DNA from 4 places in the Hydrogenophaga sp. H7 genome. Region 4 is predicted to be linked to each of the others. Evidence: predicted binding sites of a transcription regulator. Region 4 holds the regulator's gene; each other region holds the start of a gene.
What was found. The regulator LexA, encoded in region 4, represses DNA repair genes until DNA is damaged. The targets are predictions, from matches to a motif close to ACTGTATNNNNATACAGT.
Positions count from the first base shown of each region.

Region 1: a site for LexA is predicted at 2,654-2,671, ahead of BC358_RS13740 (DUF4007 family protein). Genes of this name have one in related genera too.
Region 2: a site for LexA is predicted at 3,344-3,361, ahead of BC358_RS12325 (DNA topoisomerase IV subunit B). Genes of this name have one in related genera too.
Region 3: a site for LexA is predicted at 2,582-2,599, ahead of recA (recombinase RecA). Genes of this name have one in related genera too.

Region 1 is NZ_MCIC01000016.1:30,758-36,367, forward strand. It holds gene BC358_RS13735 (ATP-binding protein) at 1-1,572, opposite strand, end outside; gene BC358_RS13740 (DUF4007 family protein) at 1,565-2,485, opposite strand; gene BC358_RS21885 (hypothetical protein) at 2,935-3,327, shown strand; gene BC358_RS13750 (ATP-binding protein) at 3,779-5,521, shown strand.
Region 2 is NZ_MCIC01000015.1:204,673-210,282, forward strand. It holds gene bamC (outer membrane protein assembly factor BamC) at 1-275, opposite strand, end outside; gene dapA (4-hydroxy-tetrahydrodipicolinate synthase) at 320-1,204, opposite strand; gene BC358_RS12315 (bifunctional 2-polyprenyl-6-hydroxyphenol methylase/3-demethylubiquinol 3-O-methyltransferase UbiG) at 1,309-1,857, opposite strand; gene BC358_RS22325 (hypothetical protein) at 1,857-1,985, opposite strand; gene BC358_RS12320 (MFS transporter) at 1,982-3,226, opposite strand; gene BC358_RS12325 (DNA topoisomerase IV subunit B) at 3,393-5,360, shown strand; gene BC358_RS12330 (lytic transglycosylase domain-containing protein) at 5,360-5,610, shown strand, end outside.
Region 3 is NZ_MCIC01000002.1:53,108-58,717, reverse strand. It holds gene argC (N-acetyl-gamma-glutamyl-phosphate reductase) at 54-977, shown strand; gene recX (recombination regulator RecX) at 989-1,438, opposite strand; gene recA (recombinase RecA) at 1,447-2,541, opposite strand; gene BC358_RS04125 (MarR family winged helix-turn-helix transcriptional regulator) at 2,679-3,167, shown strand; gene BC358_RS04120 (response regulator transcription factor) at 3,211-3,879, shown strand; gene BC358_RS04115 (sensor histidine kinase) at 3,906-5,375, shown strand; gene BC358_RS04110 (glutathione S-transferase family protein) at 5,415-5,610, opposite strand, start outside.
Region 4 is NZ_MCIC01000014.1:331,496-337,105, reverse strand. It holds gene lpxK (tetraacyldisaccharide 4'-kinase) at 1-620, shown strand, start outside; gene BC358_RS10675 (Trm112 family protein) at 601-801, shown strand; gene kdsB (3-deoxy-manno-octulosonate cytidylyltransferase) at 798-1,580, shown strand; gene adk (adenylate kinase) at 1,707-2,363, shown strand; gene BC358_RS10660 (asparaginase) at 2,438-3,376, opposite strand; gene lexA (transcriptional repressor LexA) at 3,493-4,173, shown strand; gene BC358_RS10650 (hypothetical protein) at 4,306-4,656, shown strand; gene BC358_RS10645 (D-2-hydroxyacid dehydrogenase family protein) at 4,704-5,610, shown strand, end outside.

The DNA.
Region 1 (5,610 bases), on a different contig from region 4:
GATGTCCTCCAAGCGAGCAATGCCGCGTGTGAACCACCGCATCGTTCCGGTCTTCTGGTAGTGCCGCTTCGCCAAAACCGGCTGCAGGTCGCTGAGGGTGGAGATGCGCTCCAAGTCAGGCTCGCCAATCTCGCCTCGGGCCAGGTTAATGGCCCCTTCGATGTCGAAGTCCGAGCCTGCGAAGATGCCCCAAGCACCAAGATGCTTGCGCTCGATTAGGACTTTCCAGTCAGATAGCTCCTCAAGGGCCTTGCGAATCTGCGCCTCATCCACGCTCGGAGTAGACACTGCGAGAACAGACTCTTCCGCCACCAGGCCAGACCCATTGCGGAACATCTCAATCAGGGCGATGGTCTTGGTCAGCTTGACATGGACGTCAGTGCCTTTGGCTTCAGCCCGCTCAACAGCATCCGTGCACTGAGCCCAGCGATGCCCATCCGGTGACGCGGCGATGGCGGGCTCCAGATTAGCGCGAAGATAGTCCCAGTAGGCGGCCGGGCCGTACATGCGGAACCAGTCGGCCTCATATCCGTCCAGGAACTCCACGAAGCCCAGGGGCTCTCTCGACGCAAGAAAACCGAAGGTGCTGCGCTCGTTCTGACCAAACCTGCGCCGCGAGATGGGACCCAGCAAAGCGGCTGTAACGGGGTGCAAGGGCCAGCACGCCTTGAGAGAGTCCGCCAGGGTCGCCGGAGTACCCGGGCGCCGAGTACGAATCGCGTCGGCGATTCTTTCCGCGAGCTTTGCTGCATCGGCCAAAGGCGGAGGGTTCTCGACCGTGATGGCCTTGCCGACCAACTCGATAACTTCGTCAGCTGCCGCAACGAGTGGGATGTCTACGAACCGTCCTTGGACCTTGGCCCACTCATCGCGGGACTGGCGACCCAGGCGTGAAGCGTAAGCCTCGAAGGTCTGATGAAGGATGCCGACTATGACGAGCTTGCCTCGGCAGCGACTAGCGGCTTCCGCCAGCTCTTGGAAGAAGTAGATGTCGCCACCTTCCTGAGCCGAAGCCTCCAAGAACTTGCCCAGTTCATCAACGACGACAAGCACACCCTGTGGGTGCCGTTCGGCCGCTTCCACCAGCTCGCCGACCACATCAGGTTGCTTCTTGCGACTGGGAGCAAGCCCGCGAGCCTTGGCCAAAGCTGCGCTGAGCTCTTGAGTGACCTCTGCCCGCTTGCCAACCACAGGCACGACGAGCCAGCCATCTCCTTTAGCCTCAAACGCCTTGTGGACAGGACTTTCGTCAGGAAAGCCAAGAAGCTGCTTTGCTTTGGTGCGAACCTTTGTCTGTGCACCAACGAGCGAGCACAGTATCAGCGCCAGCGACGATTTGCCCCCACCGTAGGGTCCCGTCCAGGTGAAAGCGCGTTGACGAGTTTCCGTTATCTGCCGAGCCATACTCTCCAAAAGAGAGCTTGCAGTGCCCTGGCAGATATAGCCCGAAAGGGCATCCTCGCGCCCGAAGTCAGTGTCAATGCGAACTGAGCGAAGAAACTGACGCGAGATGGTGACAACGTCAGAGAGCATCCGCCGTTCGGCGCCGGCAGGTCGAGACTGCTTACGCATAGGCACTTTCGAGAAGTTTGTACTTGTAGTCGGCAAGGCTCTTAAGTGCCATATCCTTGCGAGTCACCTGTCGAATGCCCGCTTGTTCAGTCCATTGAATCTCCCCGCGAGTTAGGTCCTCAAGAGCCATCAGTCGGTCAGCGACCGCGTTTTCATCGAGCTTGAAGACTCGGCCAGGTGAGCCGTAGTCGTGGGCAACACGGTCAAAGGCCATCACGGCACCTGCGTGGGGCATCCGCTCCCAGTAGTCGAGCAGGGCATAGGCAAAGACGCCGTCCGGCAGAGACCGCTTCAAACCGCGGCGGAACTCGAATGAGCCCTTTGCGTTTTGCTGAATCAAGCCAAGCTCGCCGAGCAATGGCTCACTCATCTCTTCAGGAGAGTCTCCTCCTAGCCTAGGCACGTAACTGCGGATGCAGCACTCAACATCTCGCTTGAGCGTCGCCATTGAAATTCTCAGTTTGTGCTCGATGACCAAGCCAGACAGAGAACTCACAATAAACTCGCGGTCGAAGACCTGCTGCACAACGTGATTGAAGAGAAACCACCACGTCGTTGTCTTTTCGTGCGTACTCGCCACTTGCCAATGCATCAACCAAGTGGTCGCGGGGTGTTCGCAGTACTCGTCTAGACCGTTCTTTTGATTGAATAGTAGGGAGCCAAGACGCGTGGGAACGTAGCCGCCTTCGTCTTCGATAATGCCGCAGGCGGTCGCCCAAAAGCGAATCGACATGGCCATGTTCTTGCCGACGCCGAACCGCACGATGGCTTCTTCGTCGGCGAAGACGGTCCGAGGCGCAGGCCCCTCGTACTGAGCAACCGCGTCATAAGCCTTGCGCAGCCAGAGCTGTCGCAACGGAAAAGTTTCGTGCCCCGAAAACTGCGGCGGGGCTTCGGAAGGTAGCTGAATCATTTGGCAAATAGTTTAACTGGATGACCTCGCCAGTCCGGTCAAGACAACCTCTCGCATCGTCACTAAGCCCCAAGACGTCTCTTTGAATAGAGTTTGTCTACTGCATAAGGAAACTTATTCGTATAAACGAATCGAAGGCCCTCGCCACCCTAGCACCCCGCCATCGATACTGTACAAAATATCAGTATGCCCTCAGGCGCGCCCGATGTGCAAGCCACAGCGGCGAAGCGGGTGTGAAAGCAACGAGGTCGCCAGCGGCCGTTACAGCTACTGACGGTGTTGGTTACCGCAACTGCCAGTGTTGACGGACCAAAAAACATCTTCTAAAGTAAGAACTGCTGACCGGGTTGCTTTGCCTTTTGGGGGCGGAGCGGCAGAAACAGGGCGGTATGAAGTTGAGTAAGGCGTGGCTGCACCCACTGGGGCGGTTGTGCACACAAAGGCGAACTATGACCATCTCTGATGTCGAGGCGCATTCTCGCGCCGTGTCATCCATCCAGGCACTTCTCTCGAAGCACAGTCCTGGCTCCTCCCCCTACCGCATCGCTGAACGCGCCCTCGATTTGGCGTTCACCAGCACATCCGCGCGTGGCGTGACCACAAAAGAGGAACTGCTGTCGGAGGCCGAGGACGTTATCGAGCGCCAGGTCCGAGCCAAGCTGCTTGTTGAGCCGGCCGCATGCCCGACCCCCACTGCTTCTTCTGAGCGTGAGCCCGTTCGCCGCCGCTACTTGGCCTGGCGCGGACCGTTGCGCCCGCGCGTTGCTGAAAAGTTTGTCCAGGCAGAGCTCTGGCTGACTACAGAAGAGTGCAGCGGAGGCGGCCATGTCCAAGTCTGCTGAGCTGGTTTTCGACGAGCCACGGCAGATGGCCTTTTTGGCCACAGCCTCCGTGGTGAGAACACTCGTGCCTCCGGGCTGGGCAGGCGTTTACATGCTTCTTCGCCAGGACGTGCCGTTCTACGTGGGCCGGTCAGACAACTGCGTTCAGACTCGCCTTGCCGGCCACCCGTTGCTGCCCTTGGCGACCCACGTGGCATGGGAGACCTGTTCGAGCCCTCTCCAAGCCTACCGGCTTGAGTCAGCGTGGTTTCACACCCTTCGCCTGACGGCTGAACTTACCAACCAGATTCACCCAGCCCGGCCGGCTGGGGCACCCAACAGTTGCCCCTTCTGCAGCACAGGGGACTGCCAGGCCTGGGCGCATTTGATGCGTCCCACCCTGGAAATCAGTGCTGTGCCCACGGTGACCGTTGACCCTACGGCGACGGTCGCAAAAACCTAAGGAACCGAGATGAACGCTACCGCAACCACCATGACCGCCCCTACCGACATTGCCATGATTCAGACGGGGCAGGCCTTGCTGTCACTCCGAGACTCCGGACACAGCCTGCCCACCGCGCTGGGCGAGGTCATCGACAACAGCATTGAGGCCAACGCCAACAACATCTCGGTCTTGCTTGAGCAAAGCGAAGAGCGCGGCAAAAAGCGCGTCCACCGCATCGCCATCCGTGACGACGGTGATGGCATGCCTGCTGACATCCTGCACCGGTACCTGGTGTTGGGCTACTCATCCCGCTACATGCGCTCGGACACCATCGGGAAGTACGGCGTCGGTGCAAAGCTGGCGGCGCTCAACTTCGGCCGCCGAATCGATGTCTGGAGCCGCAATCAGCCTGGCGCCGATTGGCTCCACGTTCACTTCGACTTGGATGAAGCGCTTGCCGAAGAGAGCTCTGGAAAGTCTGTGATGTTGAAGGCTCCCTCCCCAGCGGAGCCCCCTGCTGACCTGAAGCTGGACTTCCCCAAGGAGACCGGCACCGTGGTGCTGTGGTCCAACGTGGACCGTCTAGAGGAAGGCCGTGCCGCACGCGACTTCAATGAACTCCGGCAGGAACTTGAGAAGGAACTGTCGCGCATCTTCCGGCACTTCTTGGATGGCGGCATCAAGATTTCCATCAACGATTCGCCGCTCATCGCGCACGACCCGTTGATGCTGCTGGAGCGCACCTGGGCCGACACAGTCCTGAACAAGGAGAAGGAACACAAGCGAGACGACCTCAAGAAGGGAGTCTTGAGGCACTTCGGTGCGACAACCATCGGTGATGACATTGTTAAGGTGGGGCAGCACACGGCGCGCTTGCGCGTAACGCTTTACCCCAAGGAGGTCTTGCGCCGCCGTGGCTTGGGCGGTGACACGCTGGCCAAGTCCCTGCGCGTTCCGGAAAACGAAGGCGCGTTGAGCTTTGTGCGCAAGAACCGCGAGGTTGCCTATTCCAACGTGCCACGCATCTTGCCAGGTGGCGTGAAAGACACTGACCGATTCATTGGAATCGAAGTGTCCTTCGACCCTGAACTTGATGACTACTTTGGCATCCGCAACGTGAAGCGCGGCGTTGAGCCCCACGGTGAACTGCGAGACAAGCTGCGCGAACTGCTGCAGAAACACATTCCCACGGCGCGAAAGCTCATCGATGAAACCTGGGGTGAGGCGGCGCGTGAGCAACACGAAGCGTCGGGTGAGCACGGTGCCATCCTCGACGCCATCAAGGAAGTGGACGCGGTCATGCCCAAGCCGCGTGTCGAGCCCCAGCAGGATGCACCCTCGGCAGAAGCCGCGCTGAAAGAGCTGGCAGAGGACGCTGGCTTTACCAAGGCCGAAGAGCAGCAGAAGTACATCGAGGACAAAAAGAAGCTTCCTTTCGTCATCGAGTCTGTAAGCTTCCCCGGCAACATCTTCGTGAGCACCACACACGTGGCCGACCAGGTCATCATCCGCCTCAACACGCGCCACCCGTTCTACCGCGAGATGTGGGAGCCACTGAAGGCCATCTCGCAGCGAGACCCCGGCACGGTGTCTGGAGAAGAAGCCGTGAAGGCTGCTCGGCGCAGCGTCGAGGCCATGTCACTGCTGTTGGTTGCCTACGGGAAGGCCGAGTCCATGCACCCGAACCCCGTGGAGCAATACGGTGACCTCACGCAGTACTGGGGCCAGTTCCTGGGAACCTTGCTGAACAAGGTCAAAAACGTACTCTGATGACTCGTCAGCGCCTGGCCCGTCGATGTTTGAAGGGCCAGGCTGCCTTGAAGCTCTCTCGAATTCTGAGCAAATCAGAAGTAGAGGTT
Region 2 (5,610 bases), on a different contig from region 4:
GCGGTGTCGGAGGAGCCCGCAACTGGCTGGGCCGTCTGGTAGCCGCTGGCCGTCACGGTGGCGCCAGGCACCTGGTAGCGCGACTCGCGGCTGAGCTGGGTCAGGTCCGGCGGCACTTCGAGGGAGTTGACCTGGCGGGCGCTGCGGTAGTCGATCTTGTCTTCCTCGAGCACGGAGCAGCCCGTGGCGAGAAAGGCTGCCATGGCCACGGCGCCCCAGCGGAGCGACACGGTGGGGCGGATGCGCGAAGACAGAGAGCGTGAGGTGATGGACATGGGCAGCTTGGATGACGTCTTGGTGGGACCTGGCAGCGGCGTGATCAGATCAGGCCGCTCTCTTTGAGTGCCGCCTCGACCGCCGGTTCCAGCGGGGAGCTCATGGGCGTGAGGGGCAGGCGCATGGTGCCACCACACAGGCCCATGCGTTCCATCGCCCACTTCAAGGGGATCGGATTGGCTTCGACAAAGAGGTTCTTGTGCACGGGCATCAGGCGGCGCTGGATCTCCATCGCCTTGCGGGCGTCACCGGCGATGGCGGCCATACACAGTTCGTGCATCAGTCGGGGCGCGATGTTGGCGGTCACGCTGACATTGCCCTGGCCACCACACAGCATCAGGGCGACCGCCGTCGGGTCGTCGCCCGAGTAGATTGCAAAGCCTTCCGGCGCCTCGCGGATCAGCCACTGGGCGCGCTCGATGTTGCCGGTGGCTTCCTTGATCCCGACGATGCCGGGCACCGCCGCCAGGCGCAGCGCGGTGTCCACGCTCATATCGGCGACGGAACGGCCGGGCACGTTGTACAGCACGATGGGCAGGTCGCCGGTGGCTTCGGCAATCGCCTTGAAGTGCTGGTACTGGCCTTCTTGCGTCGGTTTGTTGTAGTAGGGCACGACCTGCAGCTGGCAGTCGGCACCGACGCCACGGGCAAATTTCGCCAGCTCGATGGCTTCGGCGGTGGAGTTGGCGCCGCAGCCGGCCATGATCGGCACGCGCTTGGCGGCCTGTTCGACGGAGACGCGGATGATCTCGCAGTGCTCTTCGACGCTCACCGTGGGCGACTCGCCCGTGGTGCCGACGACGCCGATGCAGTCGGTGCCTTCGGCGATGTGCCAGTCGATCAGCTTGCGCAGGGTGGGGTAGTCGACGCTGCCGTCGGGGTGGAACGGGGTGACGAGGGCAACGATGCTGCCGGTGATGGTCTTCATGTTCTCGGGCTCAAGTCAGAGGCGCCGGCCTGTGCGCCGGACACGTTGAGGAAATCGATCCGGCGGCTCGCGCGCGAATCGTGCATTCTACCCAGCGCAGTCGCTCAGTCAGGGAGCAGGTGGCGCGCCGGCACGGAGGCGTCTGACGGACGTTTTCGCAGGGCGGTGATGCGCTGCACGAAGCGCTCCGGGTGGTCGCAGAAGCCGTTTTCATAGGCGACCACGTGCAGGCCGGCGCAGGCCTGCAGCAGCTCGCCGGGCTGCAGCAGGAAGTCGGGCCGGGACGGTCTGCCGACCGATTCGTTGCCGGTTGCAAAGGTCTCGTAGATCAGCACGCCACCCTCGGCCACGCTGTCCACGATCACGGGCAGCAGCGCGCGCCAGAGGTAGTTGGTCACCACCACGGCGTCGAAGCGTTGTCCTTCGAAGGGCCAGGGGCCGTTCTCGATGTCGGCCTGCACCACCCGCCCGGCGCTGGCCGCTGCTGCCACAGCGGTGGGGTCCCGGTCCACGCCGGTCACCGAATGACCGCGGCCGGCGAACCAGCGCAGGTGCCGTCCCTGTCCGCAGGCCACGTCCAGTACGGTGCCGCCGACCGGTACCAGGTGCGACCAGCGTTGCACCCAGGGGGAGGGTGACTCCGTGCCGTGCATCAGAAACAGCTCCAGAGCTGGTCGGCCAGATTCACCAGGAAGTCCGGGCGCTGGTAGAGCATCAGCGTGCCCAGCAGGGCCAGGGCTACGGCGGCCCAGACCAGCGCCCTGACGGCCAGCGGCCTCACGCGGCGGCCCCCACACGCTGCGGGCCGCGTTCGATGGCCGACTCGCGGACCGGCAAGTTCACCAGGGCCGCGAACACGCCCAGGGCGATCGAGATGTACCAGACAACGTCGTAGCTGCCGGTCCGGTCGTAGAGCACGCCGCCCAGCCAGACGCCCATGAAACTGCCGATCTGGTGGCTGAAGAACACGAAGCCGCCCAGCATGGACATGTGGGCCACGCCGAAAATCTGGGCCAGCATCGCGTTGGTCGGTGGCACCGTCGAGAGCCAGAGCACGCCCATCACGGCGGAGAAGACATAGACGCTTGTGGGCGTGAGCGGTGCCCAGAGGAAGACCACGATGGCGACCGAGCGCGCCAGGTAGATGAAGGCCAGGATGTGGCGCTTGGCCAGGCGCTGTCCCAGCGCGCCGGCGGCGTAGGTGCCGATCACGTTGAACAGGCCGATGATGGCCAGCGCGTAGCTGGCCACCTGCGGCGAGAGGCCGTGGTCCTTGAGGTAGCTGGGCATGTGCACGCCGATGAACACCACCTGGAAGCCGCACACGAAGTAGCCCGCCATCAGCAGCTGGAAGCTGCGGTAGCCGAAGGCCTCGCGCAGGGCCTGCCCGATGGTCTGTTCGCGCTTTGGTGCCGCCCCGCCCCTGAAACCAGGCTCGCGCAGGAACAGTGCCAGCGGCATGATCAGCAGCACCGCTGCCCCGAGGATGAGCAGCGCCTGCTGCCAGCCAAAGCCCGAGATCAGCCAGCCTTCCACAGGCACCATCAGGAACTGGCCGAAGGAGCCGGCCGCCGCCGCCACGCCCATGGCCCAGGAGCGACGCTCCGCAGGGATCTGGCGACCGATCACGCCATAGACCACGGCATAGGTGGTGCCGGCCTGGGCCGCGCCGATCAGCAGGCCGGCGGTCAGCATGAACACGAACGGCGTGGGCGAGAGCGCCATGCCTGCGAGGCCTGCCGCGTACAGCACCGCTCCGCCGACCAGAACCCGGAAGGCGCCGAAGCGGTCGGCCGCCATGCCGGCGAAGATGCCGAACAGGCCCCAGGCCAGGTTCTGGATGGCCAGCGCGAAGGAAAAATTTTCCCGGGTCCAGCCCATGTCCTGGGTGATCGGCTGCAGCCAGAGACCGAAACCATGGCGCACCCCCATGGAAAGGGTGACGATGGCGGCGCCGCAGAGCAGCACCTGTGCGGCCGACAGGCGCGCTGGTGATACGGAGATGGGAGAAGCTGAAGACATCCCGGCACTGTAGCGAATCCGGCTTTCCCGAAGGCGTAGCAGGGTGGACGCGCGGTGGTGAAATTTCTCGCGCAGATTGATGAGCGCCTGGCATTGCTGGACAGGCGGCGGTCGGTATCTGTGTTTGCATACAGGCTTTTGAAGGGCCTCACCTTACAATTTCCCGATGGCAACCCAATCGAACGAGTATTCCGAAGGCTCCATCCGCGTCCTCAAGGGACTGGAGCCGGTCAAGCAGCGGCCGGGCATGTACACCCGCACCGACAACCCGCTGCACATCATTCAAGAGGTGCTGGACAACGCGGCCGACGAGGCGCTCGCTGGGTTCGGCAAGAAGATCAAGGTCACGCTGCACACCGACGGGTCGGTGAGCGTGGAAGACGACGGCCGCGGCATTCCCTTCGGCCTGCACCCCGAAGAAAAGGCACCCGTGGTCGAGCTGGTGTTCACCCGCCTGCACGCCGGCGGCAAGTTCGACAAGGGCAAGGGTGGTGCTTACAGCTTCTCCGGCGGTCTGCACGGGGTGGGCGTGAGCGTGACCAACGCGCTCTCGACCCGTCTGGAAGTCACCTGCTTCCGCGACGGACAGGTGGCGAAACTGGCCTTCGGTGCCGGCGACGTGATCGAGCCGCTGGTGGTGACGCCCAAGGGCGAGGGCGACCGCAAGCAGGGCACCACGGTGCGCGCCTGGCCCGACGCCAGGTACTTCGACTCGCCCGCGCTGCCGCTGGGCGAACTGACCCACCTGCTGCGCAGCAAAGCGGTGCTGATGCCCGGCGTGCAGGTCACGCTGGTGAACGAAAAAACCAGGGACACCCAGACCTGGCAGTACAAGGGCGGTTTGCGCGACTACCTGCAGCAGACCCTGACCACCGACCCGGTGATCCCGCTGTTCGAGGGCGAGGGCTACGCCGACGCCAGGGACGACAGCTTCGCCGATGGCGAAGGTGCGGCCTGGGCCGTGGCCTTCACCGAAGACGGCGCGCCATTGCGTGAGAGCTACGTCAACCTGATTCCCACCAGCGCCGGCGGCACGCACGACAGCGGCCTGCGAGACGGTCTGTTTCAGGCGGTCAAGAGCTTCATCGAGCTGCATGCGCTGCTGCCCAAGGGCGTCAAGCTGCTGCCCGAAGATGTGTTCGCGCGCGCCAGTTATGTGCTGAGTGCCAAGGTGCTGGACCCGCAGTTCCAGGGCCAGGTGAAGGAGCGTCTGAACTCGCGCGACGCCGTTCGCCTGGTCGGCGGTTTCGTGCGCCCGGCGCTGGAGCTCTGGCTCAACCAGCACGTGGACTATGGCAAGAAGCTGGCCGAGCTGGCGATCAAGGCCGCGCAGAGCCGCCAGAAGGCTGGCCAGAAGGTCGAGAAGCGCAAGGGCTCAGGCGTGGCTGTGCTGCCCGGCAAGCTGACCGATTGCGAGAGCCGCGACACCGCGCACAACGAACTCTTCCTGGTGGAGGGCGACTCGGCCGGCGGCAGCGCCAAGATGGGTCGAGACAAGGAGTGCCAGGCCGTGCTCCCGCTGCGCGGCAAGGTGCTCAACACCTGGGAGGTCGAGCGCGACCGCCTGTTCGCCAACACCGAGATCCACGACATCTCGGTTGCCATCGGTGTCGATCCGCACGGGCCGAACGACACGCCCGACCTGAGTGGCCTGCGCTACGGCAAGGTCTGCATCCTGTCGGACGCCGATGTGGACGGTTCGCACATCCAGGTGCTGCTGCTCACCCTGTTCTTCCGCCACTTCCCCAAGCTGATCGAGGCTGGTCATGTATACGTGGCGCGCCCGCCGCTGTTCCGTGTGGACGTGCCGGCGCGTGGCAAGAAGCCCGCGGCCAAGCAGTACGCGCTGGACGAGGGCGAGCTGCACGCCATCCTGGACAAGGCCGAGAAGGACGGCGTGAACCGCGAGAAGTGCCAGATCAGCCGCTTCAAGGGCCTGGGCGAGATGAACGCCGAGCAGCTCTGGGACACCACGCTCAACCCCGACACCCGCCGCCTGCTGCAGGTGACGCTGGGTTCGATGGACTTTGCCGCCACCGAGGCCCTGATCACGCGGCTGATGGGAAAAGGCGAGGCCGCCGCGCGCCGTGAACTGATGGAACTCCACGGTGACTCCGTGGAGGTGGATGTGTGATGCCCCGTCTGGCCCTGATATTCGGTGGTGTCCTGCTGGCGGTGGTGCTGGCGGGGACTGCGCATGCCGAAGTCTGGGCGTACCGCGACAAGAACGGCGTCACCCACTATGCCGACCGCCCGCTCCACGCCCGCTATGAGCTGCTCTACCCCGGTTCCGGCAACGCCAGGACGGGCGGTGGCAGCCGCCCCACCAGGTCCTCGGCGTCGGCCGTGACGCGCATGGAGCTGTCGACGCGATTCAAGGCGGT
Region 3 (5,610 bases), on a different contig from region 4:
GCATAATTATCGAGCCCGTCGCTGAACCCTGACTGACACCAACAGGAGCCGCCATGACCAGAATCTTCATCGACGGCGAGGCCGGGACCACCGGCCTGCAGATACGCGAGCGTCTGCAACAGATGCCCGTCATCGAAATGTTGAGCATTGCGCCCGAACGGCGCAAGGACCCCGAGGCCAAGAAGGCCCTCATGGCAGAAGCCGACCTGGTGATCCTGTGCCTGCACGACGATGCGGCCATCGAGTCGGTCGCCATGGTCGACAGCCTGCCGGGCCGCAAACCCCGCATCATCGATGCCTCCACCGCACACCGCTGTCACGATGGCTGGATCTACGGCTTCCCCGAACTGAGCGCGGGTCAACGCGAGGCCGTGCAGAAGGCGGACCGCGTCGCCAACCCCGGGTGCTACGCCACAGGAGCCATCGCGATCCTGCGCCCCCTCATCGATGCAGGCCTGTTGCCCAGAGACTTTCCGGTGTCGCTGCCCTCGGTCAGCGGTTACTCGGGCGGTGGCCGCACCATGATCGAGGCCTACGAGGCCGGCAACGCCCCGCTGCACGAGGCCTACGCGCTGGGCCTGTCGCACAAGCACATTCCCGAGATCCTGCGCTACACCGGCCTGAACCGGCGCCCCATCTTCATTCCTGCGGTCGGCAACTTCCGCCAGGGCATGCTGGTGCAGCTGCCCCTGCATCTGGACGACCTGCCCGGTCAGCCCAAGGCCAGCGATCTGCACGACGCGCTGGAGGCGCACTATGCGGCCAGCGCGGCGCAAGGCGGCTGGGTCAGCGTATTGCCCGCGACCAGCGACGGCAAGCTGGACGCCACCGCACTGAACGACACCAACCAACTCGAATTGCGCGTGTTCGCCAACGAGACGCACCGCCACGCCGTCGTCATCGCGCGCCTGGACAACCTCGGCAAAGGCGCCAGTGGCGCGGCCGTGCAGAACCTGCAGCTCATGCTGGGGCTGTAACGCCCGCCGTATCAATCGTCGTCCGCACCGCGGACCACACGACGGATCGCCTCGGCGCCAAAGCCGCGCGATGCGAGGAATCGCATCTGCTTGGCACGACCCGCCGCGTCCGCCGCGGGCTCGCCGAATTTCTTGCGCCAGACCTCGCGGGCCCGCTCGGTCTCGGTGCCCCGAAGCCGGTCCACCGCCTCGGCAACCGCCTCGGCACTGACGCCCTTGGCCTGCAGTTCCTGCTTCACGCGACCTGCGCCCAGCCGGGCGGACCGCCGGTGGATCACCGACTCGACCACCCGCTGTTCGCTGATGAAGCCCTTGGCCTGCAGCTCGTCCAGGGCGCGCTGCACTTCACCAGGCTCCTGCTCGTGGGGTGCCAGCTTCTTCTCCAGCTCGGCGCGCGAGTGTTCGCGGCCGGCCAGCAGCCGCAGCGCTCGGCCCTTGAGCGAGATCTTGTCGAACCCCACCGCAGGACTTATTCAGCGGCCTCGGCTTCGGTGGCCTTGGCCTTCTTGCCCTTGGCAACGGCCGGGGCAGCTTCTTCGGCTCCCGCATCAACCGGCAGCAGGGGCACCCCCAGCTCGGTGCGCACCTTGTTCTCGATCTCCACGCGCAGCTCGGGGTTCTCCTTGAGGAACTCGCGCGCGTTGTCACGACCCTGGCCGATCTTCTCGCCGTTGTAGGCATACCAGGCACCGGACTTCTCGACCACCCGGTGCAGCACGCCCAGATCAAGGATTTCGCCTTCGCGGCTGATGCCTTCGCCGAACAGGATGTCGAATTCGGCCGTCTTGAACGGTGGCGAGACCTTGTTCTTCACCACCTTCACCTTGGTTTCGTTGCCGATCGCGTCCTCGCCTTTCTTGATGGTGCCGGTGCGGCGGATGTCCAGGCGGACGGAGGCGTAGAACTTGAGCGCGTTGCCACCGGTGGTGGTTTCGGGCGAACCGAACATCACGCCGATCTTCATGCGGATCTGGTTGATGAAGATGACCGTGCAGTTGGTCTTCTTGATGGTGGCAGTGAGCTTGCGCAGGGCCTGGCTCATGAGGCGGGCCTGCAGGCCGGGCAGGCTGTCGCCCATCTCGCCCTCGATTTCGGCCTTGGGCGTGAGCGCCGCCACCGAGTCGATGATGACCAGATCGACCGCACCAGAGCGCACCAGTGAATCCACGATCTCCAGCGCCTGTTCGCCGGTGTCGGGCTGACTGATCAGCAGGTCGGGCACGTGCACGCCCAGTTTCTGCGCGTACTGGATGTCCAGCGCGTGTTCGGCATCGACGAAGGCGCAGGTGCCGCCGAGTTTCTGCATCTCGGCAATCACCTGCAAGGTCAGCGTGGTCTTACCCGAGGATTCCGGGCCGTAGATTTCGATGACACGGCCACGGGGCAGGCCGCCGACACCCAAAGCAATGTCCAGACCCAGCGAACCGGTGGAGACCACCTGGATGTCCTCGATGGCCTCGCCTTCGCCCAGGCGCATGATGGTGCCCTTGCCGAACTGCTTTTCGATCTGGGCCAGCGCGGCCTGCAGGGCCTTGGCTTTTTCGGTGTTGGTGGCGTTGTCCATGTGCGGTGCTCCTGTGTGTGAGTGGGTACTTGCATCAGTCTGTGGATTTATGTACAGGCTGGATGTCTGAACAGGAGTGTATCGCCACATAAACTTCTCACAAGCCAATAAATGGTCAGTTTGCCTTACCATTTGCCATGCCTGTCTCACCCGCTTCCACGACCGCCGACGACCGCTGGCGGGCCACCCACCTGGGCCGTGTCATGGGTCATGCGCTGCGCCGCTTTGACGAGCGCGTGCTGTTCCTGATGGCGCACGACGCCAATGTGCCCCTGGCCCTGTCCAACCTGGCCGCACGCGAGCAGATCGGCGCCGCCCACATCCACATCACGCGCCACCTCGCCCTCAAGGGTTCGCGCCTGACCGAACTGGCCGCCGCCGCAGGCATGAGCAAGCAGGCCATGGGCGATCTGGTGGCGCAGTGCGAGGCCTGGGACCTGGTGCGGCGCGAGCCCGATCCGCTGGACGCGCGTGCGCGGCGCATCGTCTTCACCGAGACCGGCCTGCTCTGGCTGGAGGCCTTCCGGCTGGCAGTGGTGCGGGCGGAAACCGAGTTCCGCGCGCAGGTCGGCACCGAGGTGGCGACCGTGGTCGCGCTGGGGCTGGAGGCGTATGCTTCGCGCTAGGCGCGCCACCTACAATGACCCCAGAACCCGTAAGGAGACACCCATGCGCATCCTGATTGCAGAAGACGACCAGGTCCTGGCCGACGGTCTGTTGCGCAGTCTGCGGGCCGCAGGTGCCGCGGTCGACCATGTGGCCAATGGCAGCGAGGCCGACGCGGCCCTGATGACCAACAACGAGTTCGACTTGCTGATCCTCGATCTCGGCCTGCCCAAACTGCACGGCCTGGAGGTGCTCAAGCGCCTGCGTTCACGCGGCTCGGCCCTGCCCGTGCTGATCCTGACCGCCGCCGACAGCGTCGATGAGCGGGTCAAGGGCCTGGACTACGGCGCCGACGACTACATGGCCAAGCCGTTCTCGCTGCAGGAGCTCGAAGCCCGGGTGCGCGCGCTCACGCGCCGTGGCATGGGCGGCGCCAGCTCCACCATCAAGCACGGCCCGCTGGTGTACGACCAGGCCGGCCGCGTGGCCACCATCGACGGCAAGATGGTCGAACTCTCGGCACGCGAGCTGGGCCTGCTGGAGGTGTTGCTGCAGCGCGCCGGCCGCCTGGTCAGCAAGGACCAACTGGTCGAGCGGCTGTGCGAGTGGGGCGAGGAGGTAAGCAACAACGCCATCGAGGTCTACATCCACCGTCTGCGCAAGAAGATCGAGAAAGGCCCGATCCGCATCGCGACCGTACGGGGGCTGGGCTACTGCCTCGAAAAGATCTGAGCGCCTGAGCGCCCTCCTGCCCCGACATGCCCGATCACAAGCAGGACAGCCACCGGATCACCTTCGGACTGTTCCAGCGCGAGCAGCGCAGCCTGTTCGGTGAGATCCTCGACTGGATGCTCACGCCGCTGCTGCTGCTGTGGCCGCTGTCGCTGGCACTGACCTGGTTCGTGGCCCAGAGCATTGCGTCCAAACCATTTGACCGGGCGCTCGAGTTCAACCTTCAGGCACTCACACAGTTTGTCGTCACCAAGGACGACAAGGTCAGCTTCAACCTGACCCCGCAGGCGCGCGACCTGCTCAAGGCGGATGACAGCGACCTGGTGTACTACCAGCTCCGGGATGCCCGGCAGGGCGTGATCAGCGGCGAGGCCGATTTCCCGCCACCACCCGACACCAGCGTGCCGGCCGCCGGGCGGGTGCTGTTGCGCGACGACGAGGTGCGCGGCGACGAGGTCCGCGTGGCCTACACCTGGCTAGCGCGGCACAGCGACCCCAGCCAGCTGGTGCTGATGCAGGTGGCCGAAACCAAGGGCAAGCGCTCGACGCTGGCCACGGAAATCATCAAGGGCGTGATGGTGCCGCAGTTCGTGATCCTGCCGCTGGCGGTGCTGCTGGTGTGGCTGGCGCTGGTGCGCGGCATCCGCCCGCTCTCCGACCTGGAGCAGAAGATCCGCGCCCGCAAGCCCGACGACCTCAGCCCGATCGAAGAGTCCTTCATCCCGCAGGAGGTGGCCCCGCTGGTGTCATCGATCAACGACCTGCTGACACGCCTGACCGCCTCGCTCACCACCCAGAAGCGTTTCCTGGCCGACGCCGCGCACCAGCTCAAGACGCCGCTGGCCGGCCTGCGCATGCAGGCCGAACTGGCGCAGCGGGAATCCAACCCGCAGGAGATCCGCAGCTCGCTGCAGCAGATCGCGCACTCCAGCACGCGCGCCACCCACACCGTCAACCAGCTGCTGGCCCTGGCCCGCGCGGAAACCACCGGCCGCACCCTGCCCACGGCGCAGATCGACCTCGCGCAGCTGGTCACTGGCGTGGTGCGCGACTCGGTGCCCCGGGCGCTGGAACACGGCATCGACCTGGGCTACGAAGGCCCGGACGAGATGCCCGAGATCTGCCTGATGGATGGCAACCCCACGCTGCTGCAGGAGATGACACGCAACCTGGTCGACAACGCGATCAACTACAGCGGTCGCGGCGGCGTGGTGACCGCACGCGTGCTGTTCGACCGTTTCAGCGGCGTACAGATCCTGCAGGTCGAGGACAACGGCCCGGGCATTCCGGAGAACGAGCGCGAGCTGGTGCTCCAGCCGTTCTACCGCGCCCTGGGCACCAACGTCGATGGCTCAGGCCTGGGGCTGGCCATCGTGCACGAGATTGCCCAGCAGCACGGGGCGTTGGTGATGATGGAGGACGCACACGCCGAAAGCCAGCGGCGCGGGCTGCGGGTGTCGATCCGTTTTGCCGCGCGCCGTTCGCCCGACGAATAGAGTTGTTGCCCCCACGCTCCACCGCTGCGCGGATCGCGCTCAGGCCGCGGGCTGGTAGACGTTGAGTTGCAGGCGCTCGCGCTCGATGACGCGGGCCACCGCCGGCAGCGCGGCGAACCGCTGGACCAGGGTCCAGGTCGCGGGCAGCGTGGTCGGGTCGATGCCGGCGTAGCCACCCCAGCGCAGCAGGGTCAGCGCGTAGGCGTCCAGCGCACATGGCGCCTCGCCGCACAGC
Region 4 (5,610 bases):
GACGTGACATCGCCATCGCGGTGTTCGATGACCGGGGCACCGGCAACGGATGGCTGCTGCCGGCGGGCCTGCTCAGGGAGCCCTGGCCTCCTGCCGCGGAAGACCCGTTCTCGCCACAGTTTGTCTTGCTGCAGCGACGGGCTGACTCCGCACCGGTCTCGCCCCCTGCCTTGCCCGTGGGCGCGACCTTGTTTGTGGCCACCCGGCGTCTCGCTGGCGTCGCCCGCGGTCCTAGTGGCAGTGAACGACCGTTGTCCGAACTGGTGGGCCAGGACCTGGTGGCCGTGGCCGGCATCGCCCGGCCGGATGTCTTCTTCGAAATGCTGCGCAACCAGGGGCTGACCCTGTCCCGGTGCATGGCCCTGCCAGACCACGCGCCGCCGGACGCCTACCAGGCAGTCCTGGATTCACCCTCATCCACCGTGGTGTGCACGGAAAAAGATGCGGTCAAGCTGTTCGCCCAGGCACTGGCGCTGCCAGCCGACCGGCGCCCGTCCCTGTGGACGGTGCCATTGGAGCTTCAGCTCGACCCGGCCTTTCTGGCTGAACTGGATCATCGGCTGGAGGCTCTGCGTGCAAGCGCGCGACTATCATCGCGGCATGGATACCAAACTGCTTGAACTGCTGGTCTGCCCCGTCACCAAAGGCCCTCTGATCTTCGACCGCGAGGCCCAGGAACTGATCTCTCGCAGCGCCCGCCTGGCCTATCCGGTGCGCGACGGCATTCCCATTCTCCTGGAGCACGAAGCCCGGACACTGAGCGACGAAGAAGCCGCTCGGCCACCGGCGCCCACCGCATGAGCGCGGCTGTCCGGACACCGGCCTTCAGCGTGCTGATTCCGGCGCGCATGGCCTCCAGCCGCCTCCCAGATAAACCTCTGGCAGACATTGCGGGCCTGCCCATGGTTGTTCGTGTGGCCCGGCAGGCGCTGCTCAGCGGCGCCCGCCAGGTGGTGGTGGCGGCCGACGATCCCCGCATCCTGAGCGCCTGTGCGGAGCATGGCGTCACGGCGCTGCTCACCCGTTCCGACCACCCCTCCGGCAGCGACCGGCTGGCCGAAGCCTGTGAACTGCTTGGCCTGGCTGACGACGAGCTCGTGGTGAATGTGCAGGGGGACGAGCCGCTGGTGGACCCCGCGCTCATCGCCGCAGTGGCCACGCAGCTGGCGCAAAGGCCCGATTGCGTGATGAGCACCGCCGCCCACGCCATTGAGCAGGTGGAAGACTTTCTCAATCCGAACGTGGTCAAGGTGGTGCTCGACCGGCGGCAGGTGGCGCTGTATTTCAGCCGCGCGCCCATCGCCTGGTGGCGCGACGGCATGTCGAACGGCCAGCCGCTCAGCCTGCCTTCGCCGGCCCCTTGGCGGCACATCGGCGTCTACGGATACCGGGCGGGTTTCCTGCGCCGTTTTCCGTCGCTGGAGCCGGCACCGCTGGAACTGACGGAGTCGCTGGAGCAACTGCGCACCCTATGGCACGGTGAGCGCATTGCGGTGCATCTCGCGACCCATGCGGCCGCTCCCGGTGTGGACACCCCCACGGACCTGGAAAGGGTCCGGGCGCTGCTCCGGAAGTCTTGAACTGCGACACTGTCTGTAAGGCAGTGTCGGGGTAGGCCATGCTATCCTCGTTCGACCCTCGATACCGGGGCCAGCTCAGCCGCGGAGACAGGCGAGCACGAATGAAACACTGATACAAGGAAGACGATGAGACTGATCCTGTTGGGCGCTCCTGGTGCGGGCAAGGGCACACAAGCCACCTTCATCTGCCAGAAGTACGGCATCCCCCAGATCTCGACCGGCGACATGCTGCGTGCCGCCGTGAAGGCTGGCACGCCTCTGGGCATGCAGGCCAAGGCGGTCATGGACGCCGGTGGCCTGGTGAGTGACGACCTGATCATCAACCTCGTCAAGGAACGCATTGCCCAGCCCGACTGCGCCAGCGGCTTCCTGTTCGATGGCTTCCCGCGCACCATCCCGCAGGCCGACGCTATGAAAGCGGCCGGCGTGAAGCTGGACTACGTGCTGGAAATCGACGTGCCGTTCGACGCCATCATCGAACGCATGAGCGGCCGCCGCTCACACCCCGCCTCAGGGCGCACCTACCACGTGAAATTCAACCCGCCCAAGGTGGAAGGCAAGGACGACGTCACCGGTGAACCGCTGATCCAGCGCGACGATGACAAGGAAGAAACGGTCAAGAAGCGCCTGGAGGTGTACAGCGCCCAGACCCGACCGCTGGTCGACTACTACAGCCAGTGGGCCAGGACAGATCCGGCCTCCGCCCCCAAGTACCGCGCCATCAGCGGCACCGGCTCGGTGGATGAGATCACAGCCCGCGCGTTCCAGGCCCTGGCCGCCTGACCCAGCGCCCACTCCTCCTGCAAACCCGGCAACTTGCCGGGTTTCTTTCTTTGTCGTTGCAACGGGCTGGCGCGTCAGGGTTCCAGCAGCGAGAGTGCCAGAGCCAGCCGCGCCTTCACAGGGGGCAGTCCGGCGGAGTCGGGCATGGGATTGGCCGTGTCAGGAATCACACGCCCTCGGGCACAGCGCGTGGCCCTGACCACCCGCACACCACGGGCCATGGCCTCCAACAAGGCCGAGGCCAGCGACTGGTGAACCGTGCCGTTGCCGGTGGCAGCCACCACAATGCCCTGCGGACGCAGTGCCGGGTCCGCCTGCAGCAGCGCGCGAACGATGGAGCCGTCGGCATCGGCATGGCTGGTCACCAGTTGGACGCGTGGCAGCGCATCGGCCCGCAGCACCCGCGCCAGCAGTGCCTCAGATCGCTCGGCGATCGGGCGGCTTGCGGGAGGATGGAACCACCGGACCTCGCCTTCTTCCACACACGCCATAGGGCCGGCGTCGCCCGAATCGAACGCATCCACCCGGTAGCTGTGAACCTTGGTCAAGTGCTCGGGCTCGTGCACCAGCCCCGCACAGACCACCACACACCCTCCGACCTCGGGATGACCCGCCACGGTCACGGCATCCAGCAGGTTCTGAGGGCCATCGGGCACAAGGGCGGTGGCTGGGCGCATCGCGCAGGTGAACACCACCGGCTTGCGGGGCTGCAGCACCGTCTGGATGAAAAAGGCAGTTTCTTCCAGCGTGTCGGTGCCGTGTGTGACCACAACGCCGGCAACCTCGTCGCGTGCAAGGTGGTGAGAGAGCCGAAGCAACAGCCGCTTCCACAGACCGAAGTGCATGTCCTTGCTGTCCACCTGGTCCACCTGCTCCACCTCCAGTGGACTGCCTTGCAGCGCTGGAACGCCCCCCAGAAGATCTTCCACACGAACCTGCCCTGCCACATATCCCACGTTATCTCCTGCCCGGGCGGCCCGCCCGGCGATCGTTCCGCCAGTCCCCAGGATCACGCAAAAGCCTCTGTTGTTGTCGTTCACTTGCCAAGTCTCCGAAACTGTTTAAAAATACAGATACTGGATGTACAAACAGCCTGTCCAGCCGCATCCCGCCTAACCACGAGGTTGACATGATCGAGTCGTTCCCGCCCAAGCTCACGGCCCGCCAGCAGCAAATCCTGGAGTTGATCCAGAACGCCATTGCCCGCACCGGCGCTCCACCCACCCGCGCAGAAATCGCCACCGAGCTCGGATTCAAGTCGGCCAATGCGGCCGAGGAGCACCTTCAGGCGCTCGCACGCAAAGGCATGATCGAACTGGTCAGCGGCACCTCCCGCGGGATCCGTCTTCGCAGCCGGGATCTGCAGGCCATCAACGATCAGCGGACTCATCAGCTTACACTGCCGATGCCCGGCCTTTCTCAGCTCATGCTGCCCCTGATCGGGCGGGTGGCTGCCGGCTCACCGATCCTCGCTCAGGAACACGTCGACCAGACTTATCACGTCGAGCGCAGCCTGTTCCAGCGCACACCTGACTACCTGCTGCGCGTGCGCGGCATGTCCATGCGCGACGTCGGCATCCTCGACGGCGACCTGCTGGCCGTGCAGTCCGGCAAGGACGCGAAGAATGGGCAGATCGTGGTGGCCAGGCTCGGAGACGATGTGACTGTCAAGCGTTTCATGCGCCGCGACCACCAAATCGAGCTGCACGCGGAAAACCCGGACTACAAAACGATCGTGGTGCAACCGGGTGAACCCTTCGAGATCGAAGGCCTCGCCGTGGGCCTGATTCGCAACAGCTTCCAGATCTGACCCGCTGGGTCGGTGCCGCCCTCGCAGGTGGCGGGCGTTTTGCCAGAACAGCACACTGTCCTTGGCAAACCCTGCGAGAGCGGCTCTTCCGAACCAATCCTGCCTGTGTCCAACCCCTTTCCGGAGTTTCACATGGGAATCCGCATCACCTCCAAGACCTGGCGCGCTCCGTTGCAGTTGATCGACAACTGGCTGCCGTCACCTCCTTGTCCCAACAAGACCCGCAAACCGCTGCCAACGTTGATGCAGCGGTTTGTCAGGGCCGGATGGTTGACCAACAAGCAACCGAAACAGTCGCTGTCGACCTCTCACGGCGCTTCCATGGCCGAGGTGTCGCGGCCCTCACAGACAGCAACCATCCGCCTGAAGCACACCAGCCAACCGGATCGAAGCGCTTGCCTGGTGATTTCAGGGCGCATGGCCGATGTCTGCGCCGAACTGGACCGTCTGGCCGCTCTCGAGCACCGCACCGAACCCGCCTGACAGCTCAAAGTCTGTACAGAATGCTCATGGCGGCACAATAGTGCTCCATGAACATCGTGATACTGGACGACTATCAGGACGCCGTCCGAAAGCTGGATTGCGCAGCGCGCCTCGACCCCTATCCCGCCAAAGTGTTCACCAACACGGTCAAGGGGGTCGGGCAACTGTCCATACGGTTGCGGGATGCCGACATCGTGGTCCTGATCCGGGAAAGAACCCCGGTATCCCGTCAACTGGTTGACAAGCTGCCTCGCCTGAAGCTCATTGCGCAGACGGGGCGTATCGGCAGCCATATTGACGTCACTGCCTGCACCGAACGCGGCATCGCCGTGGCCGAAGGCACAAGTTCCCCGATCTCCACCGCCGAGCTGACATGGGCTCTGGTCATGGCGTCGATGCGGCGCATTCCCCAGTATGTCGCAAGCCTCAAGCACGGTGCCTGGCAACAGTCGGGGCTGAAGTCATCGTCCATGCCCGCCAACTTCGGCCTCGGCATGGTTCTTCACGGCAAGACACTCGGCTTGTGGAGCTATGGCCGCATCGGCAAGCTGGTCGCTGCTTACGGCAAGGCCTTCGGCATGCAGGTGCTGGTCTGGGGTGGCAATGAGTCCTGCCGGCAGGCCGTTTCCGACGGCTTTGAGGTCGCAGCCAGCCGGGAAGATCTCTTTGAGCGTTCGGATGTGCTCAGCCTTCATCTTCGACTCAGCGACCGCAGCGCGGGCTGTGTCACGCTGGAGGATCTTTCTCGCATGAAGCCGACCGCCCTGCTGGTCAATACATCCAGAGCCGAACTGATCGAGGCCGAGGCCTTGCTGACCGCGTTGAACCGGGGGCGCCCAGGCATGGCCGCCATCGATGTTTTCGAATCAGAGCCGATTCTTCAGGGGCATGCGCTGCTCAGGCTAGAGAACTGCATCTGCACGCCTCACATCGGCTACGTCGAGCTCAGCAACT